3 regions of the Bacillus sp. 2175 genome follow, and region 3 is predicted to be linked to each of the others. Evidence: riboswitches for the same ligand, from Rfam matches in the RefSeq annotation. Region 3 holds a riboswitch; each other region holds the start of a gene.
The links. A riboswitch is a leader RNA that binds a small molecule or an ion and turns the genes downstream of it on or off. The one in region 3 is predicted to bind S-adenosylmethionine.
Positions count from the first base shown of each region.

Region 1 (9,982 bases), 680 kb from region 3:
TGACATTATTCACATTGCCACACCTTTCAACATGGGACTTTGTGGATTGTATTATGCAAAAAAGTTAAACATCCCAGTTGTCGGTTCTTATCATACTGATTTCGATGCCTATTTACGTTATTACAAAATCGAATTCCTCTCCAATATGCTGTGGAACTATTTAAAATGGTTTCATAGTCATATGCAAAAAAATTTTGTACCTTCCTTTGAAACATTACATCAATTAAAAAACAAAGGCTTTCAGACCCTCTCTATATGGGGACGTGGTGTAGATTGCACACTCTTTCATCCTGCTTACAATACAGACCTATTCCGAAAAAAATATAATATTACAGCGAAGTATGTCCTTTCCTATGTTGGACGAATTGCTCCTGAAAAAGATATTGATACGCTGCAACACCTTATCGTTAAAACAGCACATACTCGAAACGATATTCATTGGCTCATTGCAGGAGACGGTCCTCTAGCAACAAGTTTACGTGAAGCTGTTCCGAAAACAAATATCACTTTTACTGGCTATTTACAAAGTGCAGATTTAGCTGAAGCATATGCTTGTTCTAACATAATGGTGTTTCCATCAGCTACTGAAACATTCGGAAATGTCGTACTTGAATCACTCGCATGCGGTACACCTGTCATTGGTGCAAATAGTGGCGGGGTTAAAAATATTATTACAGATGGAAAAACGGGAGTTCTTTGTCCGCCTAAAAATGAAGATGCATTTCTATCATCCATTTATTTTTTATTACAAAATGAAGAAAAACTTGAGCAGATGGGAATATCAGCTTCATCTTTTGCGAAATCAAAGAGCTGGGATGAGATCTTTCGCGGTTTGCTTAACCATTATGAAGAAGTCCTGCAGCATAACGCATCAGAGTTGCTTGCTTAAATAGAAAAACTCCCTTCAAAAAAACGAAGGGAGTTTATTACATGGTCATAAATTTTAGTTTAATAAATGATACATAAGGTTAAACATTGTTTTATTTCTATATTAATTATATCAAAAATAAACATAACTAAACAGACTTGTAATAAAAACCCATAAAAATTAATATATGGTTATACAGTATTTTAAACTGTATAATGATTTTAAGAATTCCCCTTAAAATCAACTTACTCACATACCTTTATACAGTAATTGTTCCCCAATTCTGTATATCAAAAAACCTTTCATTCATTTGAAAGGTCTTTTTGAGCCTGCACATATTCTTCTTTCGTATTTACATTTATAAACCAATCCGCATTCGCTTGTACATCTTCTCCAGAAACATACTTCACATTACATTGTGATAAAAGCTGGCCCATACTTCTTTTTTCTTCCTGAAGTAAAGCATAAATCTTTTCTTTCACGCGGTTATGATACGCCGCAAGTAGCGGTTGTTTTCTTCCATTAATAATAGGTACAACCGCATCATATTCATTGCTCGTTTGCTCTAGTAAAATGGCAAACCATTGATGCGAAACGTTTGGTGCATCGCAAGGCATAATAGCGTACCAATCTGCTTCTATGTATTCCATACCTGATACAATGCCCGCAAGCGGTCCATTTCCTTTATAGTGCGGAATGTCTTCTATAACAGGAACTTGTACGAATTGCTCTACTCGCTCTTTTATATCAGTATGGCTAATTACTACAATGTCTTGCAAAGTAGTTCCCATCACTTTCACAATATGCTCAACAAAAGTAGTTCCCTTCCAAATTGCTAACGCCTTCGGCTCACCAAATCTACTCGACATACCGCCCGCTAATACAATTCCAGCATACTTACTCATTGGCGATGCAGCTCAAATGTAATATGGCCTAATTCCGGTAAAATTAATTTATTCATCGCAAGTCGAACCGCTCCGCTAGACCCTGGCATCGAGAAGACTACTTTGCGCCCAATTGTACCACCAATCGCTCTACTTAACATTGCGCTGCTTCCGATATCTTCTAAATAACTAATCATACGGAACAGCTCACCAAATCCAACAATTTCTTTATCTAATAACGCTGATACTGCTTCAATTGTGACATCGCGTTTCGTAATACCAGTACCGCCATTTGTTAATACAACATCTACATCTTCCTTATGATAACCAGCTAACACCGCTTGCTGAATACTTTCTTTATCATCTTTTACAATTTCATAAGAAGTTACTTTATGTCCCGCTTCTTTTAACAATTCATGTAATAGTTGTCCGCTCTTATCTGTTTCTTCCGTACGTGTATCGGAAATTGTAACAATCTTGCAACGCACTTCTTTTGGAGCTTGTTTTTTATGTTCAGTTACACTCATTTTTTATCTTTCCTTTCTTAAAGACTTTTCTTCATTTTATCATACATACCTTTACACAATTATGTATGAAGCCAATCATGCGCCATGATACAATATAAGTATACTAACCCACAAAAAGGAAAGTGTACTTTCTTATACTCCTAGACTACACATCTTTAGCTACTCTTTATATTTTCTACATAATAGAATTCAATTTTAAAACTTGTACTAAAAAATAAATTGGAGGTCTACATTGTATGGAACTTTATAAAAAATTAACAACAACATTTATCCTCTTATTCATCGCTTCAATCACTGTCGGCTTTTCCTTAAAAGGCGCAATTCCATACGCTACATTAGTAAGCATTATATTCGCGACACTATTTTTACTAAGTAGTGCCTTTTGCGCAAGTAAAGCACGTCAAATGAAAGGTTGATCACATATGTTCAAAAAGAAATCAATCTTTTGTAAATCATGTAAAACAGAAATACAAACGTATGAAAAAGCGTGGATTCATATGCCCTTTCCGGCGAATGACATGACGAATATGAAAAAGTATATTGAATTAGAAGGACAAATTTATTGTAGTTCGTGTGTTGAGATAATGAACAAAAACCAGTAAATACAAAAGGGGTGTTTACATTGTTTGAATCCAACCGTATCCAGTTACGAAAGTTTTCCGAAGATGATATTCTAACATATTATAAATGGCATAATGATATAGACGTTATGAGTTCAACTACACTCACTCTTGATAAATATTCCTTTCAAGACACAGAAAAACTTTGCCGGCAATTTATTCATTCTTCGAACTCTAAGACCTATATCATTGAAGAAAAAGCTACGCATCTTCCAATTGGTATTACTTCTTTAATTCATATTGATTCGTATAATCGAAACGCTGAATGCATTATTGATATTGGTAAAAAGGATTACTGGGGGCAAGGTTATGGGCAGGAAGCTTTAACCCTATTATTGGATTATGCATTTTTAGAATTAAATTTACATCGCCTTTCTTTACGAGTATTTTCTTTTAACGATAGAGCAGTTAAATTATATAAATCACTTGGTTTTCAACATGAAGGAACTTGTAAAGAAGCTATATTCCGCAACGGCACTTGGCATGACATTGAACTCTTCGCTTTATTCCAACGTAATTATAAATAAAAAAAGCTTTGCGCTCACCGCGCAAAGCTTTTTTTCATATATTATAGACCAGCTTGCTCTTTTAAAGCTGCAGCTTTGTCTGTACGTTCCCATGATAGATCTACATCAGTACGTCCGAAGTGGCCGTAAGCTGCTGTTTGTTTGTAAATTGGGCGACGTAAGTCTAACATTTTAATAATACCAGCCGGGCGAAGATCGAAGTTGTTACGAACTAGTTCTACTAGTACGTCTTCAGATACTTTACCAGTGCCGAATGTATCAACTGAAATTGATACTGGTTGTGCTACACCGATTGCGTATGCAAGTTGTACTTCTGCTTTTTCAGCAAGACCAGCTGCTACGATGTTTTTCGCAACATAACGAGCTGCATATGCTGCAGAACGGTCAACTTTCGTTGCATCTTTACCAGAGAATGCACCGCCACCGTGGCGAGCGTATCCACCGTAAGTATCAACGATGATTTTACGTCCTGTTAAACCAGCATCACCTTGTGGTCCACCAATTACGAAGCGGCCAGTTGGATTAATGAAGAATTTCGTTTCTCCATCCATTAATTCTGCTGGTACTACAGCTTTAATTACGTGCTCTTTTAAGTCGCGATCGATTTCTTCCCATGTAACATCTGGATGATGTTGTGTAGAAATTACGATAGTATCAACACGTACTGGTTTACCATTTTCATCATACTCAACTGTAACTTGCGTTTTTCCATCTGGACGTAAGTATGATAATGTATCATCTTTACGTACTTCAGTTAAACGGCGAGCTAATTTGTGAGCAAGCGAGATTGGAAGTGGCATTAATTCTTGTGTTTCATTACATGCAAAACCAAACATTAAACCTTGGTCTCCTGCACCAATTGCCTCAATCTCAGCGTCAGTCATTTGACCTTCGCGTGCTTCTAGCGCTTGGTCAACACCCATAGCGATGTCAGCAGACTGCTCATCGATAGATGTTAAAACAGCACAAGTTTCTGCATCGAATCCGTATTTTGCGCGTGTGTAACCAATGCCTTGAATTGTTTCACGAACGATTTTCGGAATATCTACGTAAGTAGAAGTCGTAATTTCCCCCGCTACCAATACTAAACCAGTTGTTACAGTTGTTTCACAAGCTACACGTGCATTTGCGTCTTTTGATAAGATCGCATCTAAAATTGAATCAGAAATTTGGTCACAAATTTTATCTGGATGTCCTTCAGTTACAGACTCAGATGTGAACAGATGACGTTTTTTTGTCATGTGGTAAACCTCCCTACAGTAATTGTATATATTGTACGGAACTCATCCTTAATTTGCCACAAACTGCGACATACATTTATTCTCCCACACAAGCATACAGAAAAACCTTTCCTACTTTACATAGAGGAAAGGTTTAATTTGCTACTTGCATACTGCTTTTTGCCCTTCGCTCTTATCGTTCGAGACCTGTAGCCTCGCACAGGTTTTAGCACCTATTCACCTGCATTTATCAATACAAGTGAGGTTGCTGGGCTTCATCGGGCCTGTCCCTCCGCCAGCTCGGGATAAGAGAGTATCCGTCCCAACCTATACTAAAGAAATGATATTCATTTGTCAATTAATATTCACATTTTCCTGAAAGTTTTTCTCAATACGCCTGAAATGAAATATTAATAAGGAAATAATGCATTCACACAAACAAAAAGAAATAAATAGTATACATTATTTATATAATTGTGTTATACTCTTGTTGGGGATTACGAGAAATATTTCATTAAATGAAAAGGATGGTATATAAATATGAGTACTGTGAATGTCCAAATTGGTTTACACGAATTATTGAACGGAAGCAATGCACAGATTCAACTAAGTGTTCCGCAATTAGTGGAAAAAGTATTAATGCGAAATGAAGGGAAATTAACTTCTACTGGTGCCGTTTCTGCTTCAACAGGAAAATATACAGGACGTTCTCCTAAAGATAAATTTATTGTGAAAGAAGCATCGGTTGCTGACAAAATTGCTTGGGGAGCTGTGAACCAACCGATTTCTGAAGAACATTTTAATAAATTATATACTAAAGTTTTAGAATACTTAAAAGAAAAAGAAGAGTTATTCGTCTTCAAAGGATTTGCAGGCGCTGACCGCAATTACCGCCTACCAATTCAAGTTATTAACGAATATGCATGGCACAATTTATTTGTACATCAATTATTCATTCGTCCAACTGAAGAAGAATTAACGACTCATGAATCAGAGTTCACAATTGTTTCTGCACCGAATTTCAAAGCTGATCCAGCTGTTGACGGTACAAACTCTGAAGCATTCATTATGGTTTCATTCGAAAAACGCATCGTATTAATTGGTGGTACAGAATACGCTGGAGAAATGAAAAAATCAATCTTCTCTATTATGAACTTCTTATTACCTGAACAAGATATTCTTTCTATGCACTGTTCTGCAAACGTAGGTGAAGAAGGCGATGTAGCATTATTCTTCGGTTTATCTGGAACAGGTAAAACAACATTATCTGCTGATCCAAACCGTAAATTAATTGGTGATGATGAGCACGGTTGGTCTGATAACGGTGTATTCAATATTGAAGGCGGTTGCTACGCGAAATGTGTAAACCTTTCTCACGAGAAAGAACCACAAATTTTCGATGCAATCACATTTGGATCTGTTTTAGAAAACGTTATCATTAATGACCAAACGCGTATCGCAGACTATAACGATACTACTTTAACAGAAAATACTCGTGCTGCATACCCTATGCATGCGATCGACAATATCGTACTGCCAAGTGTTGCTGGACACCCAAATACAATCATTTTCTTAACTGCTGATGCATCTGGCGTATTGCCTCCAATCAGTAAGTTATCAAAAGAACAAGCTATGTATCATTTCTTAAGTGGTTACACTAGTAAACTAGCAGGAACAGAGCGCGGTGTTACATCTCCGCAAGCAACATTCTCAACTTGCTTCGGTTCACCATTCTTACCACTTGATGCATCTCGCTATGCTGAAATGCTTGGTGAAAAAATTGAGAAACACGATGCGAAAGTATTCTTAGTAAACACTGGCTGGACTGGTGGCGAATACGGCGTTGGTAAACGTATGAACTTAGGTTACACTCGTGCAATGATTCAAGCTGCATTAAACGGTGAACTTGCGAAAACTGAAACAGCTAAACATGACATCTTCGGTCTTGAAGTTCCACTTCACGTACCAGGTGTACCTGACGAAGTGTTAATGCCTGAACAAACTTGGGCTGATAAAGCTGCTTACAAAGCAAAAGCAATCGAACTTGCAAATGAATTCAAAGCTAACTTCAAAAAGTTCGACAGCGTATCTGAAGACATTATTAACTTAGGCGGTCCAATCGCTTAAATTAAAACTTTCTGTTGGAATAACCCTTTACTCATATGAATAAGTGTCGTGTAACCGTAAAGTTTCGCGTACTCACCGACAAAACCCAATGCGGCTTAACGGTTACACACACTTACATAAAAAAGAAGCTTACGTGAAAACGTAAGCTTCTTTCTATATCTTATATAAAGTGAAACGCTAATCTCTTCATCTATGACCTAGATTATAAAATTACAGCTTCGAATATATACATTATATCCCTACTGGGTTTCACATCGTATGGGGCTAAAAAAGGCCCTGACCGCTTCTATCCGTGGCTGGATCATCTATTCCATCTAAAAAGAAGTCTTTTATCTTTTTTAGCTCTTTGTTAGTTCTTTCTCATCTTTCATGCTATAGTATCCTAAATTAACAACAATTAAGAAATACCCACCCAAAATCCCTACTGCAAATGCCCACATAACCATGTGGTGCTCAATTTCGTACATAATAATAGCACCCAAAATTGCAGCTGCAAAACGGTTAAACATACCGAGTGTCGGTGCTTTCGTCTTCTTTACAATACTATCTCCAAGCTTCTCAATTCGTCTCCCTAAAAGCCAAACGCAATACATACTTACAATAAGCCCAATTCCAGCACCTAGAAAATGAGCTGAAAACGGCGTTAACATCCAGCCTAGTAAAAGAAAACCTAGTAAATAATACGATTGAATTTTAAACGATCTTAATGACATACTAATCATGCTGTTCTCCTCTTCAGTAATTTTTATCTATCCAACAAAAAATTTCTTTCAAATTCATATTCCTTACATCCATTTCACTCAAATTAAAAACAACATAAACAGTATGTTTATGTTGTTTAAATATTTTTAGGAAATAATATTATACAAGATTTAAAACATCATATTCTCATATTTTGTGACGGTTTTTCAAACTTTTTTCGTCCATTTATGAAAAAAATGATATCAATCTATGAACATACGGATATGATGTAATAAGCACACAAATAAAGGGGGCGTCTAATGATTTATTTTTTAATGGCTCTCATTCACCTCATTATCCCTGCACTTATTGGACTTTCATTGTATTGGTACACGAAAAACCATAGCATTTTTTACGCTGTCCTCGGTGTTCTTCTTCCAGGTATTATTCTTATTACACTCTTCCGTATTCCATTTTTAAACTTAATTCCACTTATTACTGCTATCTTATTTCTCATCTTCTTACCAAAAATAAAAAAATAGGAAAGCAGATCATAGGTGATCTGTTTTCCTATTTTGATATAGGTTCCCCTGCAATAGAATGAACTTTTACTTTCTCCGATTTCACAAACCATAGACCGACAAAAATGATAATTCCACCGATGATTTGTTGAAACGATACATATTCATTTGCCCAGACAGCTGCAAATAAAACAGCTACAAGCGGCGTTATATACATATATACCATCGTATGTGACGCCCCAATTTTTTGAACACCAACATACCACATTACTAGACCAAATACTGTTACAAAGAAAATAGAATATAGTAAAGCAAATAGTGTCATTCCGTGAGTAATGTGAAATGGCATGACAAACACATGTGGACCACTTAACAATAATAGCGGAATCGCACCCACTAATGCAGACCATGCTGTAACACGTAATGCTGAATATTTTTTAATTAATGGTCCTGCTAAAACAGGATAAAGCCCCCAGCATATTGATGTAATAAGTCCAATTCCATTGCCATAAAAAGAACTAGTAAGCGAATGTCCTGCTACTAAAACTAATGCTGCACCAACAAAGGCAGTCATAGAACCGATTAACTTTCGAGAAGAAAACTTTTCTTGTTTCAAGAAAATCGCAAATGCAGTTGTAAAAATAGGTGAAATAGAAATGAGTAAAGAGGCATTTGTAGCAGATGTATATTTGACAGTTTCCATAAATAACGTTTGATACAGTACAATACCTACAATGCTAACGATAATTAATCTAGGTATATCCTTTCGCTCCATATAAACCGACTTTTCAATAAAAAAGGTAAGGAGTAACAGAAGCGGTGCCGCCGCCATCATGCGAAGTGCAGTAAACTCAATTGCTGTAAATTCTAAAAGTCCATACTTCGCAATTGTATAGTTAATCCCCCAAATAATAACAACACTTAAAATTAACAACTCAATTCCCCATCTTCTCATGCGTATCCCCTCCGCAAAGAAGATTATACAGAAAATTCAATCACATGTACATTTCATTATGTGAAAAAATCTTTTTACTTTTGAAACGTTTTGGTAAATGAAATTATATCGGCGATTTTCTGAATATATCGGTGCAACTCCATTTATATCGGCGATTTCCCAAATATATCAGCGCAACTCCATTTATATCAGCGATTTTTTCAATATATCGACTTATCAACAAAAATCGACAATAATAGCGACTTATAAAATAAAAAAGGTGATTCCAAAATACATTTTGGAATCACCTTTCCTTTACTATATTCGAACGTGTAACTTCATATTTGGATTATAAAACTGGCTTGGGCTCTTCAACTGAAAAGTTCCTCCACCTTCATGCCAATCAACCGTTAACTTATCGTCCATAAATACAAGCTTTGTACGATCAGCGATAAAGTTCATTGTGCTTGATTCAATATCCACATCGCGCTCATCTTTCTCTGCTACAGCTACTAAATCGATGATTCCGCTCATGACACAACCGCAACCCTCATTATCGTAAAATAACTTTATATATTTCGCTTCACTTGGAATCGTATCCATAATCTTTTTATATGCTGCTTCTGTTACAGTAACGTACATATGTTAATCTTCATCCTCTCTTCTCTTATCATTCATATATTGTATCATCATTTTTCTTAAAAGTTATATACAGAAAATTAAGACTAATATACAATGTATGTGATAAAGTTTCAGTAATCGAGCTTTTATGAGTAGTTCATGCAGGAGAAAGGATGTTTACTATCCGTGTTCAAACTACAACGATATCCCATGTTATTAGGTCTATTTAGTAGTTTCTTCATTTCTAGCGGAATGCTATTACAGCATGTACTTCCCTATTCTCCTTCTATTAGCTGGATCCTAGGTTTTATTTGTTTCCTATCCGCTTCTTATTTTGCTACGAAGAATACAAACAACTCATAAAGCAAGAATCATCTTAAGGAGGATTATCAAACATGCCAGCCTTAAAAAAAATAGAGCAATCACTCGATCACTTATTCCAAATTGAAAAA
Region 1 is NZ_CM173819.1:4,487,356-4,497,337, forward strand. Features, by position in the region: gene ACXKY9_RS23265 (glycosyltransferase family 4 protein) at 1-889, shown strand, start outside; gene ACXKY9_RS23270 (molybdenum cofactor guanylyltransferase) at 1,171-1,773, opposite strand; gene ACXKY9_RS23275 (MogA/MoaB family molybdenum cofactor biosynthesis protein) at 1,770-2,279, opposite strand; gene ACXKY9_RS23280 (hypothetical protein) at 2,516-2,695, shown strand; gene ACXKY9_RS23285 (hypothetical protein) at 2,702-2,881, shown strand; gene ACXKY9_RS23290 (GNAT family N-acetyltransferase) at 2,902-3,426, shown strand; gene metK (methionine adenosyltransferase) at 3,468-4,667, opposite strand; SAM riboswitch class I at 4,837-4,958, opposite strand; gene pckA (phosphoenolpyruvate carboxykinase (ATP)) at 5,187-6,773, shown strand; gene ACXKY9_RS23305 (ATP synthase subunit I) at 7,112-7,495, opposite strand; gene ACXKY9_RS23310 (hypothetical protein) at 7,775-7,996, shown strand; gene ACXKY9_RS23315 (DMT family transporter) at 8,025-8,930, opposite strand; gene ACXKY9_RS23320 (iron-sulfur cluster biosynthesis family protein) at 9,228-9,551, opposite strand; gene ACXKY9_RS23325 (Nif3-like dinuclear metal center hexameric protein) at 9,926-9,982, shown strand, end outside.
Region 1: it holds a riboswitch for S-adenosylmethionine, as region 3 does, so the genes downstream of both, metK (methionine adenosyltransferase) here and ACXKY9_RS26985 (bifunctional O-acetylhomoserine aminocarboxypropyltransferase/cysteine synthase) in region 3, are expected to answer to the same signal.

Region 2 (9,982 bases), 480 kb from region 3:
CTTGCGAATGTAGAAGAAAAAACAATTTCATCACATAGTGAATCGCTGGATTTCTTAGGTGAACTTGGATTTAAGACAAATCCAAATCGCCGTACATGTGAAACAATTGAAGAAGTTATAGCTTATGTAGAAGAATGGCAAGAAAAACGTCCGCATCTTGATTATGAGATTGATGGAATCGTTATAAAAGTAGATGATGTTGCTCTTCAAGAAAGTCTAGGAACTACAGCGAAGAGTCCAAGGTGGGCGATTGCTTATAAATTTCCGGCTGAAGAAGTTGTAACGAGATTAACAGGCATTGAATTAAGTGTTGGCCGAACAGGGGTTGTAACACCGACTGCAGAACTAGAGCCAGTGAGAGTTGCTGGTACGATTGTTCGTCGTGCTTCTTTACATAACGAAGATTTAATTCGTGAAAAAGACATTCGAATTGGTGACTACGTTGTTGTGAAGAAGGCTGGAGATATTATTCCTGAAGTTGTGAACGTTATTTTTGATAAGCGTACTGGTGAGGAAGAAGAATACCGCATGCCAACTCATTGTCCAGCATGTGAGAGTGAACTTGTTCGTTTAGAAGAAGAAGTAGCACTTCGTTGTATAAATCCAACTTGTCCTGCTCAAATTCGAGAAGGGTTAATCCATTTCGTTTCAAGAAATGCAATGAATATTGATGGACTTGGAGAACGTGTCATTACACAACTCTTTGATGCTGATTACATTCGTACATTTGCTGATTTATATGCATTGACGAAAGAGCAATTATTACAGTTAGAACGTTTTGGTGAAAAATCAGCAACAAACTTAATACAAGCAATTGAAAATTCTAAAGAAAACTCGTTAGAGCGATTATTATTTGGTCTTGGAATTCGCCACGTTGGAGCGAAAGCAGCACGTACATTTGCAGAGCACTTTGAAACGATGGATGAGCTTGTAAAAGCAACGGAAGAAGAACTAAAAGCAATTAATGAAATTGGCGAAAAAATGGCTCAATCTGTTGTGACATATTTTGATAATGAAGATGTATTAGAGTTATTACAGCAGTTTAAAGAGTATGGCGTGAATATGACATACAAAGGTATAAAAATTGCAGATTTACAAAATGTTGAATCTTACTTCGCAGGAAAAACGGTTGTTTTAACAGGTAAGCTAGAAGTTATGGGACGAAGTGAAGCGAAGAAGAAGATTGAGGCATTAGGTGGAAAAGTAACAGGAAGTGTTAGTAAGAGTACGGATTTAGTTGTTGCAGGTGAAGCAGCTGGTTCGAAATTAGCACAAGCGGAGAAACATAATGTTGAGGTTTGGAATGAAGAGAGGTTCTTACAAGAGCTAAATAAGTAAGAGGTGCAAACTTACCATGAAAAAAATAGCATTAGCGGTATTAAGCCTTGGCCTACTTGTAAGTGGGTGTAGTGCAGGTGCCGACAAAGATGAAAAAGTGGCTGGGAAATCGGGGAAAGCAAAAGAACAATCAGTTGTTCCAAAATACGCTATTTCGGATGAATATTATAAGACGACTATTCCATTTGATGGTGGAAAGGCACGTGGTTTAGTGGTGCAAGGGTTAAATAGTCGCCTTGATATAGATGAATTTGAAACAGGATTAATGCGAATTGCAAAAGAATCATTTAGTACGAAAGATAATTTTTTAAAAGGCGGAAAAGCTCTAGATACTCAAACTATACAGATGCTTGTTAAAAGAAAACGTACAGATGCTGAACAAAAGGAACTAGAGGAAAAATTAAAAAAAGATGCAGTTAAATTTCCAAATATAGGATTAAATCCTGCGTTAGGAACAGGATCCGAATCACTAGAAGTGAAAAATAAAAAAAATCCAATATATATTTCAAATATTTTAGAGCATGATTATTATGTGAAAAAAGGCGATAACGGCGAGGAACGTGTTGGTATGGTAGTTGGATTAGCGATGAATTCTGTTCAATATTTTAACGAAGAGCATGGTTACCCACGTGAAGCTGCAATCCCAGATGAAAAGATGTTAGCTGAAGGGAAAAAAATGGCGCAAGAAATTTTGAAAGTCATACATCAAAAAGAACCTGAAACAAAAAATATTCCGATAACATTTGCGATTTATCGCCAAGCTCCAAAGTCTTCGCTCGTGCCAGGTAATTTTGTTTCTTATGCAAATGTCGAAAAAGGTAGTGAAACGGTTGAAGATTGGAAACAAATTAATGAAAAATATTATTTGTTCCCATCAGAGCAAGCGAAAACAGATAATAAACGTGAAGATCTTGCAAGAGTATCCAACTTTAAGGCAAAACTAAGCGATTATTTCCAAGGCGACTATACAGCTGTTATTGGTACTGGTATGTATAGAGATGATGAATTAAGAGAAATGAAGCTTGATATTCCTGTCCAGTTTAATGGAAAAGCGGAAATAGTTGGTTTTACACAATATGTGGCAGGGCTTGTTATGGAATACTTCCCGAATTATATGAAAGTACAAGTAACGATTAAATCTGTAGAACGCCCAGAAGCTATTATTATACGTGAAGCAAAACAAGATGAACCACTTGTGAAAATTTTAGATTAAATATGAAGGCTGTTCCTCTATGGAACAGCTTTTTTTCTTATGTAATTTTGTTATAATTTAAAATGTTGTAAAAAATAGGGGTGAGGGGTAAAGCTCATGGAAGAATTAAGTTTTCAAGTCATTATTTTATTAATTGCATTCGGTTTTTTAGCAGCTTTTATTGATTCCGTTGTTGGAGGAGGAGGGTTAATTTCGCTTCCTGCACTTATGTTTGTTGGCCTATCGCCAGCTTCGGCAATTGCAACGAATAAATTAGCGGCAACAATGGGGACGTTTACGAGTGCGATGTATTTCATTCGATCAGGAAAAGTTGATTTTAAAATTGTAGGAAAGTTAATCCCGTTAACTATTGTTGGAGCTGTTGCAGGTGCTTTAGTAGTAAAATTTATTCCATCGGATATTTTACGCCCATTAGTACTTGTAATGTTGGTATTTATTGCTATTTATATTATTGCAAAAAAGAATTGGGGAAGTGTGTCTACCTATAAGAAGATGACGCAAAGAAAAACATTAATATTTTTCTTTGCTATTTTAATGATAGGATTTTATGATGGGTTTTTTGGACCAGGGACAGGGTCGTTTTTAATTTTTGCATTTTTATTAATTGGCTTGGATTTTATTCAAGCGGCAGCATCTGGAAAACTTTTGAACTTTGTTAGTAATATTGTATCTTTAATTACTTTTTTATTCTTAGACATAATTCATTTTGAATACGGTATTATCATGGGATTATCAATGATCTTAGGTGCTTATTTTGGATCGAAGTTTGCGGTTCAAAAAGGTGTTGGATATGTAAGGACTTTATTTTTATTAGTTACTATATTATTGATCGGGAAAAATGTTTTGGAATATACTCATATTTTGTAGATTCATACGCATGTATGAATCTCTTTTTTTTATTATATTTTAAAAATTTATTAATTTTTAAAATATAAGTCTAGGAATATTTGAATAAATCTAAATTATCGTGTAGAATAATGTTGTAAAATGTAAACGTTTTTCTAAGGGGAGGCTAAAAAAAATGGTAGTAGCATACAAACATGAGCCATTTACAGATTTTTCAGTGGAGGCTAACAAATTAGCGTTTGAAGAAGGTTTAAAGAAAGTAGAATCTTATCTTGGACAAGACTATCCATTAATTATTGGGGGAGAAAAAATCACTACAGAAGACAAAATTGTTTCTGTAAACCCTGCAAATAAAGAAGAACTTGTTGGTCGTGTTTCAAAAGCAAGCCGTGAGTTAGCTGAAAAAGCAATGCAAGTAGCGGATGAAACATTCCAAACTTGGAGAAAATCAAAGCCAGAAATGCGTGCAGACATTTTATTCCGTGCTGCAGCAATCGTTCGTCGCAGAAAACATGAATTCTCTGCTATTCTTGTAAAAGAAGCAGGTAAGCCATGGAATGAGGCAGATGCTGATACAGCAGAAGCAATCGACTTTATGGAATATTATGGTCGTCAAATGTTAAAATTAAAAGACGGTATTCCAGTAGAAAGCCGTCCAATTGAATATAATCGTTTCTCTTACATTCCATTAGGAGTAGGTGTTATCATTTCTCCTTGGAACTTCCCATTCGCAATTATGGCAGGTATGACAACAGCTGCTTTAGTTTCTGGTAACACAGTATTACTAAAACCAGCTAGTACAACTCCTGTAGTAGCGGCGAAATTTATGGAAGTATTAGAAGAAGCTGGCTTACCAGCTGGTGTAGTAAACTTCGTTCCAGGTAACGGTTCTGAAGTTGGTGACTACTTAGTAGATCATCCTCGTACACGTTTCGTAAGCTTCACGGGATCTCGTGATGTAGGTATCCGCATCTATGAGCGTGCAGCGAAAGTAAACCCAGGACAAATTTGGTTAAAACGCGTTATCGCTGAAATGGGCGGTAAAGACACAATCGTTGTTGATAAAGAAGCAGATCTTGAATTAGCAGCTAAGTCTATCGTTGCATCAGCATTCGGATTCTCAGGACAAAAATGTTCTGCATGTTCTCGTGCAGTAATCCATGAAGATGTATACGATCACGTATTAAATCGTGCTGTTGAATTAACAAAAGAATTAACAGTTGCTAACCCAGCAGTATTAGGTACAAACATGGGTCCTGTTAATGACCAAGCTGCATTTGATAAAGTAATGAGCTATGTTGCAATTGGTAAAGAAGAAGGTAGAATCTTAGCAGGTGGCGAAGGAGACGATTCTAAAGGCTGGTTCATCCAACCAACAATCGTTGCTGACGTTGCAGAAGATGCTCGCTTAATGAAAGAAGAAATCTTCGGACCGGTAGTAGCATTCTGTAAAGCGAAAGACTTCGATCATGCACTTGCAATTGCAAACAATACGGAATACGGTTTAACAGGTGCTGTTATTACTAACAACCGTGACCATATTGAAAAAGCACGCGAAGACTTCCACGTTGGTAACTTATACTTCAACCGTGGATGTACTGGTGCAATCGTAGGTTACCAACCATTCGGTGGCTTTAACATGTCTGGTACAGACTCTAAAGCTGGTGGACCTGATTACTTAGCACTTCACATGCAAGCAAAAACTACTTCTGAAACTTTATAAGAAATAGTAGAGGAGCTCTTCACAGAATGTGAAGAGCTCCTTTTAAAATTGAAACCCCATATATTACCGTCGTTCGAAGAGAATGAGCTAAAACCTATTAATAGCGTGATAAACATGTGAACAGAAATAAAATGATGAGAAAAGTTGACTTATTAGTCATATTTTTTAGTATTCATTTTGAGAATTTCCTGTATAATACAATTTGAAAGAAAATCTATGGTTCGACAAGGAACACTCCTTTCAGTTTTGCTCACTGAAAGGAGTGTTTTTTTATGTAGCTAAAAATTCTTGCGTGCTTATTACATTTGCATATACGCCATTTAAACTAGCTAAAATTGTATTGTGAATATAAACAGCTGGTATAGTAGCGTTCTTAAAAGAAAGGTCTTTTGTAGCACAAGCGTCATGTATAACGGTACATTGAAAGCCAAAATCGAATGTAGCCCTTACTGTTGCATCGATACACATATGAGTCATCATCCCGCATACAACGACATGTTCAATATTTAAACGTTTTAATTGCTCTAGAAGATTAGTTTCTCGGAAGCTATTTGGATAATGTTTGACTATAACTGTTTCTTCTCTAAGTGGACGTACGCTTTCATGAATATGTACACCTTCTGTATTAGGTAGGAAAAAAGTAGCGTCATCTTTTATAGCTACGTGTTGGATATGAAAAATAGGTTCGCTGTTTGTTCTAAATTGTTGTAATAACTGATTAGCATATTCGCTTGCTTCTACTGGATTACGCAATTCCATCTTTCCATTTGGAAAATAATCGTTTTGAATATCGACGAGTAAAAGAGCTGTTTTCATATATTTATCTTCCTCCGAGTTTCATATTCAAATAAATTTATTCAATTCGTAGAGAGGATTCTCCTGTTTAAAAATATGAGGAAGAAGAATTTTAAATAACCTTGAAAGTTACTAATTTTCAGATGAATATTCATCTGAAAATTTTAATAAAGGAATAATTAATATTTTTCTAAAAAATGTATTGACTCTTATTATTCTGAGTTCTATAATGAGAATTAATTAAACGACAATTAAATCGATACATTCTTATCCAGAGAGGTGGAGGGACTGGCCCTACGATACCTCAGCAACGGGTTTTTTTAATACCGTGCTAACTCCAGCAAGCCATATAAAGGCTTGGAAGATGAGAAGATGTGAACGAGTACATATAAGTGCTCTCCTTCTTATCTTTATGGTTGATAAGAAGGAGGGCACTTTTTATTTTACCTCGAAAGCTCTGCTTCAAGTTTTTACAGCATATAGGAGGGAAAAAAATGATTTCTTTTACCAATGTAAGTAAAGTGTATGAATCAGCTGGCCAATCTGTTCATGCGGTGGAGGATGTAACATTATCAGTTGAGAAAGGCGAAATTTTTGGCATTATCGGTTTTAGTGGCGCTGGAAAGAGTACGTTATTACGCTTAGTAAATATGTTAGAGAGACCGACGGCAGGAACGATTTCAATAGATGATAAAGATATTACATCATTATCGACGAAAGAATTGCGTAAACTAAGACAAAGAATCGGAATGATTTTTCAAAGTTTTAATTTATTTAATTCAAGAACAGTATTTGGAAATATTGCTTATCCATTAAAGTTAGCGAAAGTACCAAAGAATGAGATAAAAGAAAGAGTAAATGAACTGCTGAAGTTTGTAGGGTTAGAAGATAAAGCAAACTATTATCCAGAGCAGCTATCAGGTGGGCAAAAGCAGCGTGTGGGCATTGCTAGAGCACTTGCGACATCGCCAGATATTCTTATATGTGATGAGGCAACATCAGCCTTAGATCCAGAAACGACGACAGAAATTCTAAACTTATTAAAGAAAGTAAATCGAGAATACAATTTAACAATTCTTCTTATTACACATGAAATGCATGTTGTGAAAGAAATTTGTCACCGTGTAGCTGTAATGGAGAAGGGGAAAGTTATTGAAGAAGGAAAACTGTTTGATGTTTTCACGCAACCAAAAACAAAGACGACTCAAAACTTTGTACGTTCTGTCATTAATGATCATTTACCGGAAAGTGTTCTAGCGAAAATTCAAAATGGTGGTCAAATTTATCGTCTAACATTTACTGGTGAGGAGACAGGACAGCCGGTACTATCATATATCGCAAAAAACTATAACGTCGATGTAAATGTACTGTACGGAAATATTATTGAACTTCAAAATGTGCTATTTGGAAATCTTCTTGTAGAGTTGCAAGGTGAGCAGAGGGAAATTCAAAAAGCATTACAACATCTAAGACTGCAAGTGCAGCTGAAGGAGGTAGAAGCTCATGCGAGTTGATTGGAGTATATTTTGGCCGCGCATACTAGATGCGACGGGGGATACCCTCTTAATGGTAATTGTAACCCTTATATTCGCTACAATTCTGGGTATACCTCTAGGTTTACTTTTATATGTAACGAGAAAAGGAAACTTTTTAGAAAATAAATGGGTCTTTTCTATTCTTAACATCATAATTAATACAATTCGTCCGGTACCATTCATTATCTTTTTAGTAGCCTTAAGTCCACTAACAAGAAGTGTTATCGGAACGACGATTGGAACAGCAGCGGCAATTTTCCCGATGACGTTAGTCGCATCAATTGGTATTGCTAGAATGGTTGAAACAAACCTTGTTTCCGTTCCGAAAGGAGTAATTGAAGCAGCGCAAGCAATGGGCGCCTCACCAATTAGAATTGTTTTTGAAATCCTTGTACCAGAAGCGTTAGCACCATTAATCTTAGGTGTCACATTTATGACAGTTGGTTTAATTGAATTCTCTGCAGTTGCTGGGCTTGTCGGTGGTGGCGGTCTTGGTGACTTGGCAATGACATATGGTTATCAACGTTTTGATACATCAGTTATGTTCGTAACGGTCGTGTTACTTATCATTCTCGTACAGATAGCTCAAAATTTAGGAAACTACTTTGCGAAAGTCTTGTTACGCAGATCATAAAAAGGAAGAGAGGAAAAGAAAATGAAGAAAATTTTAGCATTTGCATTATCAGCGATTGTAGGAGTCTCAGCATTAAGCGGCTGCTCAAGTGGAGACACGGGTGCAGGAGCGAAAGAAAAAGTAGTTCGCGTCGGTGTAACTGGAACGGATGGAGACGCTTGGGAAATTTTGAAGAAAAAAGCTGAAAAAGAAGGGATTAAGATTAAACTGGTCGAGTTCTCTGATTACACAACGCCAAATAAAGCGTTAGCTGATGGAGATATTGAATTAAACTCATTCCAGCATATTGCTTTCTTAGAGCAATTTAAAAAAGAGCATAAGTTAGATATTACAGCTGTTGGTACAACGCAAATTGCGCCAATGGGTTTATACTCTGAAAAATATAAGAAAGCAAATGAAATCCCAGATGGTTCAGAAATTGCAATTCCAAACGATCCAACGAACCAAGCACGGGCATTAAAACTTCTTGATGCAGCTGGATTATTAAAGCTTAAAAAAGACTTTGGTCTATTTGGAGATCCAAGTGGTATTGCTGAAAATCCGAAGAAATTAAAAATTACACCGGTTATCGCACAGCAAACACCTCGTGTGTTAAAAGATGTAGCGGCATCAGTTATTAATAACGGTGTTGCTGGTCAAGCTGGATTAGATCCAGCGAAGGATCCTATTTTCTTAGAAGATCCAAAGAATGAAAATGCAAAGCCATATATTAATATTTTTGCAGCTCGTAAGAAAGATAAAGATGATCCAACATTGAAAAAAGTAATTGAACTATATCATTCAAAAGAAGTAACAGACGCAATTAAGAAAGAAACAAATGATGGTTCCATTTCAGTAGATCTTTCACTTGATGAGCTTGAAAAAATCGTAAAATAATCATTGGGTTTAATGGACTAACAGAAGGAACCCCTCCGCTGTTAGTTCGTTCAACATATAAACTTAACAAACAAACCCTAATTCTGTACCTTCCAATTTTGTATAACATAGAATCCAATGTTTGTTAAGTAGAGTGATAGACCAGGAATTTTCCTGGTCTTTTTTTATGAATGAAAGTAGCTAGCGAACAGTAAGGTGATCCAAATTATAATGGGATAAGAAAATAAGCTGAAAAGGAGTGTAATTACGAATTGCTTTGGATGAATTAAGTGTTTTTTTGATAAAAAAAAGAAAATAGAAAAGAGAGTAATGAAAAATGCTGATATTACGCCGGGGTTATAAGAGCGATAAATGAAAAACAAAATAATATGTTGAACAGAGTTGAAGAAGATGGCCCCTTGTATAAAAATAATCCAGCATATAGAAGACAAGAAGTTAAGTTGATATAGAAAGACGATAAGTAATACAAAGATTGTTAATACGGAAATGGCGATGAAAAATTGTTGGCTAGTTATAAGACGGATTGAAAATTGATTAGCAAGGTATTGTGGCATTTGGAAAGCTTCTTCAAGGTTATGAATGAAAAATAATAAGGGAATGATCCAGAATATAGTAGTGGAATGTTTTTTCATCAATTTACATCACTCCAATAAAGTATAGAAAGCCTAAAAAAAGGCCCTCTATACAGAGATGGTTATTCAATTATGATATTTTTTAAATTAACTTCATGATGCTCTCGTTCTTTCAGATAAGCAGCTAGTTCCTCTTGTAAAATATTTAATATTTGCTTAGCTGATTGTTGGATTGGATTAGGTAGCTCTTCTAATATATGCATCCCGACTTTTACTTTTGTACGAATTACCCTTCGTAGTAATTCCTCATGCATGTACTACACCTCCAAACCGAATATTTAGTACATCTTCTTCAAATTTTGCTCCTTGAATAGAAAGGTGTGTTAATGTTTTTGGTAACGTGATGTTCCGTTTAACAGAACCCGCTCGAATAATAAGTTCATCACCTTT
Region 2 is NZ_CM173819.1:380,209-390,190, forward strand. Features, by position in the region: gene ligA (NAD-dependent DNA ligase LigA) at 1-1,338, shown strand, start outside; gene ACXKY9_RS02155 (CamS family sex pheromone protein) at 1,355-2,551, shown strand; gene ACXKY9_RS02160 (TSUP family transporter) at 2,648-3,418, shown strand; gene pruA (L-glutamate gamma-semialdehyde dehydrogenase) at 3,573-5,120, shown strand; partial or broken gene ACXKY9_RS02170 (cysteine hydrolase family protein) at 5,371-5,936, opposite strand; SAM riboswitch class I at 6,180-6,286, shown strand; gene ACXKY9_RS02175 (methionine ABC transporter ATP-binding protein) at 6,410-7,429, shown strand; gene ACXKY9_RS02180 (methionine ABC transporter permease) at 7,419-8,084, shown strand; gene ACXKY9_RS02185 (MetQ/NlpA family ABC transporter substrate-binding protein) at 8,106-8,960, shown strand; gene ACXKY9_RS02190 (HXXEE domain-containing protein) at 9,125-9,592, opposite strand; gene ACXKY9_RS02195 (DUF3926 domain-containing protein) at 9,655-9,846, opposite strand; gene ACXKY9_RS02200 (ArsA family ATPase) at 9,839-9,982, opposite strand, start outside.
Region 2: it holds a riboswitch for S-adenosylmethionine, as region 3 does, so the genes downstream of both, ACXKY9_RS02175 (methionine ABC transporter ATP-binding protein) here and ACXKY9_RS26985 (bifunctional O-acetylhomoserine aminocarboxypropyltransferase/cysteine synthase) in region 3, are expected to answer to the same signal.

Region 3 (9,982 bases):
CGCTTCTCTGAAATTTTCCTTAATCGAATAACCACCAATAGAAATCGTACCTTCTGTCGCCTTAATCAATCCGACTAACATTCGAATGGTAGTCGTCTTTCCAGCACCATTTGGTCCTAAGAACCCGAACACTTCTCCTTGCTTTACATCAAAGGAAATATTCTCTACAAGAGTCTTCTTTCCAATTACCTTCTTCAAGTCTCGTACGGAAAGTATCGTCGTCATTTTACCCCTCCTTGTTCTAATTTTAATTTACTTACAACATTTTGAACTAAACGTTCTGCCATATACGTATAACCTACTTCGTTCGGATGAAAATGATCAGAGTATAATAAATCTTTCCCGCGGTTTTGGAATAAATCAAATGTCGGTGTAATATATACATTTTTATCGTTTAGCGCTAACTTCTCTAAAGATGCATTCCAGTCCACAACAATGTTTGAAGACCCTTTTAAATCTTCTACATCTTCAAAAGGATTGTATAAACCAAGCCAAAAAATCGGACTATCTGTATTTAATTTACGAATTTCTTCTATAATTTTCTTTGCTTCATTTTGAAACGTTTCTGTGTCAGGACGATACGTCTCTAAATCTATTTTCCCAAGCGATTCCCAGCCTGGGAACAAATCATTCCCACCAATCGTTAACACGATTACATCTGCTTGCTTAATTGAATATTGAGCGCCATTACTTTCAATTTGTTTTAATAAATCGGGCATTTTTGCACCACTAACTGCTAAATTTGTTAATGCAATTTTTTGCTTATAATCTTTTTGTAAATCCTCTTTCATTCGCCCAACATAGCCAATTCCTTCTTTATCACCAACGCCACGCGTTAATGAATCACCTAAACTAACGATTTGTAACGTTCCCGTTTTCTTTTTCTCTTTTGCCACTACATCGGTCTTTTTAATTAAATTTGAAGCTTTCGGATTTAATACATCATTTACACCTGAAACAAAGCCATATGCAAATAAACAGAAAGATGCAATTGTAATGAGTAGAATTACTTTTACTACTTTTGATCTCATATCAAAACCCCTTTTAGCCCTCATAGATTGTCCATAATTATACCAAACGCAATTTTGAAAAGCGATTTTCACACCTTATCTATTATGTTGTTTCCCTATGTACTAATTCTGGCAATAACTCTACGTGCTTTACATCTATTTTCTCATCATTAATCTTTTCATATAATAATTCGAATGCCTTCACACCAACATTTTTACTACAATACGAAATCGTCGTAATGCCTAAAATATCTGCCACATCTTGATCATCACAACCGATAATCGTAATATCTTCTGGAATACGAATCCCTTGTTTTTTCGCTTCCGTTACCATTCCCGCTGCAATATGGTTGCAAGATACAAGAAACGCTGTTGGTTTTACTGACATATGGGCCCATTCCCTAATTACATTACGCCCATCCTCCACCGTAAAACAGCCTTTAAACTTCCAGTCCTCTATCGGTGTTACAGCAATCGTTTGAAGCGCATCCTCATATGCTTGTTTTCTTCTCTGGCTATTAATGCTATTGCTTCTTCCAATGCAATACCCAATACTTGTATGGCCGGCATCTATTAAGCTCTTCATCCCGCGCGAAAACACTTTATAGTAATCAATATGCACACTCGAAATGAAATTCGAGTCTATTTCTTCACACATAACAATCGGACCAAATTTCGTATATTCTTCAAGCTTTTCCTTACTATTTGCCCTGGAACATATAATAACCCCATCAAGCTTTTTCATTTTTAACATATTCAAAATTTCTAATTCTCTTTCCTCACTATAATTCGTCTGACAAAGCATCATATTATAATTGTTTTTTGCTGTTTCCTTTGATATTCCCTCGATAATGGCGCTATAATATTGATCATTTACGTGCGGTAATAAAACGCCAATGACATTCGTTTTTCCTTTCACTAAATGAATTGCATTCACATTTTGCGTATAATTTAATTCTTCTATAATTGCTAAAATTTCTTTTCGTTTCTGTTCATTTACGTACGGATGATTATTTAGTACACGTGAAACAGTTGAAACAGATACTCCAGCAAGTTCAGCAATCTTTCTTATATTTGTCATCTCATTTTCCCCTTCTCACAAAAATTATCCCTTGACCTGGTAAGCTTTCCACAATATATCCTTTCCTAGCAAATACATTTTGAAAGGATATACAACTATGCTTCGATTCAAATTAGAATATATATTTTTCATTGGCGGTCTACTCACTCTCGCCATCGGTATTAATATGATGACGACAATTACTTCCTTTGGACTTAGCCCTTATGATTCCTTCTTTATTGCACTATATCAAAATTTCGGGATAAGTATCGGTTTTTGGATTTTCATGATTAATTTTGCTTTTACTCTTATCGTACTCTTTTGGAATAAAAAACAAATTACGATCGGTACCATTGTAACGATGGTTCTTATTTCGCTTTTTGTTGATTGGATTGGTTCCATTACAACTATTATGGATGCTATCCGCTCTCTTCCAAAATATATAACACTTATTTGTGGAAATCTATTCGTTGGAGCTGGGATTGGTCTTTACGTCTCTACAAACCTTTGCGCGGCGCCTCAAGAAGCTTTCGTTTTGACGGTTGCTGAGAAGAAAAAATGGACGTTTAGAAGAACAGAAATTTCATTAGCCTTTTTATTTTTAACGTTAAGCTTTTTATTAGATGGACCTATCTATTTTGGAACAATCATCTTATCCTTTACAACAGGCTGGATTATCCAAGCATTTATTCAAGTTGGTACGCAGATTTTAAATAAAAAAGAGCCTATTAAGCAAGCTGCTTAATAGGCTCTTTCTGTTTTATGGTAAGAGATACTACTTAGCATCCCCTTCAATTCGATAGTTCGCTTTCAAACAATCTATTTCTTCATACCCTTGCAACGTATGTAGAATATAATCATAATCAGCAAGAGACGCACGATGCGTTACAATTACAATTTCAGCCTTTCCTTTCTCTTCAAGCGGCATTTGAATAATTTTCTCAAAGCTAACTCCGCGCTCAGAGAACAATGAAGTAATTTTTGCAAATACACCAATTTCGTCTTTTACATGCAGTCTTAAAAACTTTTTCACGACAATTTCGTCTGGCTCTTTTAATACTTTTTGATATTGTGGGACTACAGCACTATTTCCTGTTACCCCTAATCTAATATTTTGCATTACAGCAACTAAATCCGAAACAACAGCTGTCGCTGTTGGTAAACTTCCTGCGCCTGGTCCATAAAACATCGTTTCCCCAACTGCTTCACCGTACACATACACAGCGTTATATTCATTTTGTACTGCCGCAAGAGGATGTGTATTTGGAAGTAAAGTTGGTTCAACTGTAACCTCCAATTTTTCACCATCTCGTTTTGCAAGACCGATTAATTTAATTGTATAACCTAAGCTCTTACTATATTCAATATCTTCCTCTGTAATAGAGGTAATCCCTTTTACTTTCACGTCTCCAAGCTCTACATTTGTAGAGAAACCGAGAGTAGCTAAAATCGTCATTTTTCTTGCTGCATCTAAACCTTCTACATCTGATGTTGGATCTGCTTCTGCAAATCCAAGTTGTTGGGCTTCTTTTAACACGTCGTTATATGCTCTCCCTTCGTCTGACATTTTCGTCAAAATAAAATTTGTCGTTCCATTTACAATTCCCATTACTTTCGTAATAAGATCTGAGGAAAGTCCTTCTACGATACTGCGTAAAATTGGAATTCCCCCTGCCACACTCGCCTCATAGAATAAATCAGCCTTATTATCTTTTGCTGTCGCTAATAATTCAGCTCCATGTAATGCCATTAAGTCTTTATTTGCAGTTACAACATGCTTTCCGCTTTTTAAAGCTTGTAAAATATATGATTTTGCATCATCAATGCCACCCATCACTTCAATGACAACATCAATATTTGGATTATCTAAAATTTCATTTGCATCTTGTGTTAATAGAGTAGAAGGTACCTCTACCTCTCTCTCTTTCTCAATGTTTTGCACTAATACTTTCGTTACCTTCACTGGACAACCTACTTGGTGTATGAGTCGTTCTTGATGATCCGTAATAATACGAACCACACCACTGCCAACTGTCCCAAGACCTAATAACCCAACTTGAATTTCTTTCATAGTACTGTCCACCCCTCAAAAATTGTGTTTAGATGAAATTATATGAGTAAAAAATCTGAAAAACAATGTATTTTGAACATTCGGAAAAATAAAGGTTAATCTTTACAAGGAAAACGTTGCCACGTGTTACACAATCCTTCTTTACAATATATAAGGGGTTTCTTGATACACGTAATAATTCAACCAATTAGAAAACAATAAATTACCATGACTCCTCCACCTAACAAGCGGCTTTTCATCTGGATTATTATGTTTAAAATAGTTTTTTGGCACATCAATATTTAATCCCTTGTCACGATCTCGTTCGTATTCTTGTTTTAACGTCTCACAACTATATTCGCTATGTCCAAGGGCAAACACTTGCTTTCCTTCTGGCCCAATAACAAGGTGAACACCTGCTTCTTCAGAGTTTGCTAACAATGTTAAGTCTTTCACTCCTCTAATATCATTCTCTCGTACTTCTGTATGACGAGAATGCGGAGCAAAAAACAATTCATCAAATCCTTGTAACAATTTCACATGTTGCTCGCAAACTTCATGTTCAAATACACCGAACATTTTTTCCTTAAGGGGATACTTTGGAACACCATAATGATAGTACAAGCCAGCCTGTGCTCCCCAGCAAATATGGAGCGTAGATGTTACATTCGTTTTTGAATACTCCATAATATGTTTAAGCTCTTCCCAATAATCTACCTCTTCAAAAGCAAGGGTCTCCACTGGCGCTCCTGTAATAATGAGCCCATCAAACTTTTCATTTTCAATATCACGAAACGTTTTATAAAAGCTTGTTAAATGTTCTTGCGTTACATTACGAGATAGATGTGATTCCATATGAAGCAAATGAACATCTAATTGTAACGGTGTGTTTCCAATTAAGCGAAGTAATTGTGCCTCTGTGTCTTGCTTCGTTGGCATTAAATTTAATATAGCAATTTTCAAAGCGCGTATATCTTGTGTTTCCGCTCGCTCCTTCGTCATTACAAAAATATTTTCTTTTTGTAACACTTTGCGAGCCGGTAAATCTTTATCAATTATGATCGGCATGTGTTTTGCCCCCAACTAGAGCTGCTTCCAAATCTGCAATAATATCAGAAACATCTTCTATACCAACTGATAAACGAATTAAATCAGATGTAACACCAGCTAAACGCTGATCTTCAGCATTTAATTGTCTATGCGTCGTACTAGCAGGATGTATAACGCAAGTTCGTGCATCAGCTACGTGTGTTACAAGAGTTGCTAGTTTTACATTTGCGATAAATTCTTTTGCTGCTTCTAATCCGCCTTTAATACCGAAAGTTAAAACACCACTAGCACCTTTTTTCAAGTACTGTTGTGCCAATGAGTAATTTTCATTACTATCTAAGCCCGGATAATTCACCCATTCAATACGTTCATGATTAGCAAGCCACTTAGCAACTGCAAGAGCATTTTCACTATGACGTTCCATTCGTAAATGCAATGTTTCTAAGCCAATATTGCTAATATATGCATTGAATGGGCTCATACAATTTCCATAATCTCTTAATAGCTGAACACGTGCTTTCACAATATACGCTGCTGCACCAAAGTTTTGAACGTAACTTACACCGTGATAACTTGGATCTGGTTCAACAAGTTCAGGATACTTTCCATTTGTCCAATCAAAGTTTCCACCGTCAATTACAATACCGCCTAAGGAGCTCGCATGCCCATCGATATACTTCGTCGTAGAATGAACAATAATATTTGCCCCATGTTCAAACGCCTGGCATAAATAAGGAGTTGCTAATGTATTATCAACGATAAAAGGTACCTCTAATTCTTTAGCAGCAGCTGAAAATTCTTTAAAATTTAAAACATTCATCGCTGGATTTCCTAACGATTCTGCATAGATAAGTTTCGTCTTGTCATTAGCAAGCGCCGTAATTTCATCTGCCGTTAAATTTGGATTAAAGAACGTAACATCAATGCCCAGTTTACGCAAACTCACTCCAAATAAATTAAACGTTCCCCCGTAAACCGTTGAAGAACAAAGTAAATGATCCCCACTACTACAAATATTTAAAACTGCGAGCATAATAGCTGCTTGCCCAGAAGCCGTTGCAACAGCTCCTACACCGCCTTCTAAATCTGATAACTTCTGCTCAAATGCGGCTAGAGTAGGGTTTCCAATACGTGTATAAATATATCCTTCTGCCTCTAAGTTAAATAGGGCTGCTAAATCATCTGAAGTATCGTATTTATATGTTGTACTTTGATAAAGTGGTAAAACACGTGGTTCACCATTTTTTGGCGTATAGCCACCTTGCACACAAATTGTTCCTTTTCCCCATGATTCTCCCATCTCTCATTCTCCTTTCTTTTATACAAAATAAAAAACTGCCCCTTTCCTGAAAACAAGAAAGGAGCAGTTTGAAAACACGCTCTAAAGGCTCTTTCTTATCTCTCAGGATTACTACCTGCAGGATTTGGCACAATTCCGTTATACGGCTGTTGCCAAGGTTTCATCGGGCCTGTCCCTCCACCTTTTCTTGATAAGACTATGCAATTACCGTTGATTTTATAGCAATAATTTCCTAATGTCAAACGGTTTTTCTGAATGTTCTAAAATAAATGTTAACAGTTTCATATAAAGCAACAAAAGAAATATATTCTAGTCTATTTCAAAAAAGACCTTTAAAAACCTCAAATCAGTCTATAAAATTAAATAAGTAATTTAACCTATAAATTCAAATTCCCCTAAAGTTAACCTATATGTTGAATAGGCCATCTCCTCAAAAAGATACTATATATATTCAATCCATTTTTCACTAGTATATTTCACTTTTTTACCTACTAAGATTTACATAACGGAGGTATAACATGACAAATAAAAAAGATATGCAGTACATACTTGCTCTATATGGCATTCTTCTAGGATCTATAGTAGGAGCTACAGTCTGGTTATTTTTAGTCACAATAAATATTGGAATCCACTTTATTTGGGGATACTTGCCTGAAGTTCTCTCTTTTCCCTCTTATTACACCCTTTGCGTAACAATAATTGGCGGGGTCCTTGTTGGTCTATCACAAAAACATTTCGGTACATACCCACGCCTTATGCCTGAAGTGATGGCTGAATATAAAAAAACTGGTCGAATCGAATATCGCTTTGTCCATCAGGCTACTTTAACAGCGATTATTGTTTTAATTTTCGGTGCTAGTCTTGGTCCAGAAGCCGCACTAGTTGGAATTATAGGCGGACTGTGCACATGGGTAGGGGATCGCTTTAAATTTGCCTTAAAGAGTATGAATGAGCTAACCGAGATCGGAATTGGAGCTACTTTAAGTGTCATTTTTAACGCACCATTATTCGGTTATTTAGCACCAAATGAAAATGAGGGGGAACAAATTGCTGCTTTTTCTAAAGGAAAAAAGGCGATTGTATACTTAGCTACTACTTTCGCAGGTTTTTCTGTTTATTTACTACTGAGTAAACTCGATAATCGTGGATCCTTTATTGTTGATTTCGGGGAAGGTGCACTTTCATTCAATGAATGGATCGCATTTCTTCCACTTGCTAGTATCGGTGCTATAGTTGGTTTCTTTTATTTCAAGTTAGAATTCACATTAGAGAAGTTAATTCACCCTTTTAGGGAATACAAACTGACACTCGGAATTATCGGTGGTATTTTATTAGGAATTGCGGGAACTTTTCTTCCGTACACATTATTTTCAGGTGAGCATCAATTAAAAGAATTAGTTGTTGAATGGAGCCATTTATCTTTTTGGATACTACTTCTTTCAGGGATTTTAAAGTTGTGCATTACTGCCGTTTGTTTGAACACAGGGTGGCGAGGTGGACATATCTTCCCAATTATATTTTCCGGGTCAAGTATCGGATACGCTGTAGCATCTATTCTTCCTATAGATCCAGTAGCATCTGTTGCCATCGTAACGACAGCAATTTCAAGCTATGCGTTACGAAAGCCAATAGCTATAACATTACTATTACTTATGTTTTTCCCGCTTAATTTACTATTGCCCATGCTTGGTGCAGCTGCTATCGGGAATGCCTTTCCGCTCCCAAAACATAACGAAAATAAAAATTAATAAAAATAGGCAGTGGGGATGAAAGCTCCACTGCCTATTTTTTTATTACACATGCTGCTTTAATAACGCTTCTAACTCCTCAAAATTATGCACTTCATATGTCGGTATAATCCCACTATCATTTAATTTCCTTTCTGGATTAAACCAACAAGTATCAATTCCCGCTACATATCCACCTTTCATATCAGCGCTTAATGAATCCCCAATAATCAGCCCTGCTTCAGGTGCAAAGTTAGGAATCCGTTCAAAAACATAATCAAAATACTCTTTCATCGGTTTTTGAAAACCTGTATCTTCCGAAACAAAAACATCTTTAAATAATGAATGTAAACCTGCATTACGCAAACGCTTATCTTGCGTCTTAGAAACACCATTTGTCACTATATACAATTCATACTCTCCTTGAATTTGATTTATAAATTCAAACGCACCTTGCATGAGTTGATTTCCTTCTTCTAAGTAGTTACGATAATTATTTTCCAATAATATTCCATCTACTTCTTCTCCATACTCTTTAAACAACAGAGAAAATCTTGTATTTACAACTTCATTGCGTGATAGTTCTCCTTTTTCAAAAGCATCCCAAAGACCTTTATTTATTTTTTTATAACGAGCCTCTATCTCGTCTGTTAAAGGGATTCCCTTCTCTTCAAAAAGCACCCGTAAAGCCACTTTTTCAGCCTTTTGGAAATCTAGTAATGTATCATCTACATCAAATAACAATGTTTTATATTTTTTCATAAATTCATCACACTCTCTTTTCTACAAAAACAAATTTACATAAATCGTATCATTCATTCTTGTAAAGATAATAGGAGATATCTCATACTATACATGGGGGTGAAAATATGAAAATCAGCAAAAATGAGGAAGAAATTTATCAATACATGCGAATCCATCAATTCCATACCCTATTTTCATTTCATGTCTTGCCATATGTAGAGCTGCATTCTTTTCAAACGAAAGAGATGATATGTAGCGAAGGAAATGCTCTCCCTTATCTCTATTACTTAATTTCTGGGAAAGCAAAAATATATATGAGTCATAAAAACGGGAAGGTTTCATTAATTAATTTTATTCAAGCACCATCTTTTATCGGGGAATTAGGATTAATAGGAGTAGAAAATATTACTAAGTCCGTTGAAGTACTAGAAGATTGTGTGTGTTTGGCACTTCCTCTTAAAGATTGTCAGCAACTTTTATTACAAGATGCAACGTTTTTACAGCACTTATGTAAATTTATTGGAGAAAAGACAATTACTCGCACTGAAAATCACGCAAAAAACTATAGTTATCCTTTTGAAAATCGATTAGCTGCTTTTATTTTATTAACAGAGCAAAATAATTGTTATATAGAAAAGCATACCGAGGCCTCGGAATATTTAAATGTCAGCTACCGTCATCTTTTATATGTATTAAATCAGTTTTGCCAACTAAATTATTTAAGAAAAGAAGGCCGAACATATTATATACAAGATCGAAATACATTAGAAAAACTTGCTGATGAACTAAAAATATAAAAAAACAGCATTAACGCTTACATGTTAATGCTGTTTTTTCGAGTGACGATTATACTTTTAATTAAAATTTACTTGCTACTTTAGCTGCTTCTTCAAGACCTGCAGCAATGATTTCTTCTGCTTTATCTGGGAATTGGTTATGCCCTTCAATAACTACTGTTTCCATGTTTGTTGCGCCGAAGAAGCCCATCATACTTGCTACATATTTAACAGCCATTTCTACCTCAGCTGCTGGACCTTCTGA
Region 3 is NZ_CM173819.1:5,167,294-5,177,275, forward strand. Features, by position in the region: gene ACXKY9_RS26955 (ABC transporter ATP-binding protein) at 1-225, opposite strand, end outside; gene ACXKY9_RS26960 (SGNH/GDSL hydrolase family protein) at 222-1,103, opposite strand; gene ACXKY9_RS26965 (LacI family DNA-binding transcriptional regulator) at 1,114-2,091, opposite strand; gene ACXKY9_RS26970 (YczE/YyaS/YitT family protein) at 2,189-2,815, shown strand; gene ACXKY9_RS26975 (homoserine dehydrogenase) at 2,846-4,141, opposite strand; gene metA (homoserine O-acetyltransferase MetA) at 4,283-5,188, opposite strand; gene ACXKY9_RS26985 (bifunctional O-acetylhomoserine aminocarboxypropyltransferase/cysteine synthase) at 5,172-6,470, opposite strand; SAM riboswitch class I at 6,563-6,667, opposite strand; gene ACXKY9_RS26990 (chloride channel protein) at 6,989-8,218, shown strand; gene ACXKY9_RS26995 (YjjG family noncanonical pyrimidine nucleotidase) at 8,264-8,959, opposite strand; gene ACXKY9_RS27000 (transcriptional regulator YeiL) at 9,067-9,738, shown strand; gene ACXKY9_RS27005 (FMN-dependent NADH-azoreductase) at 9,800-9,982, opposite strand, start outside.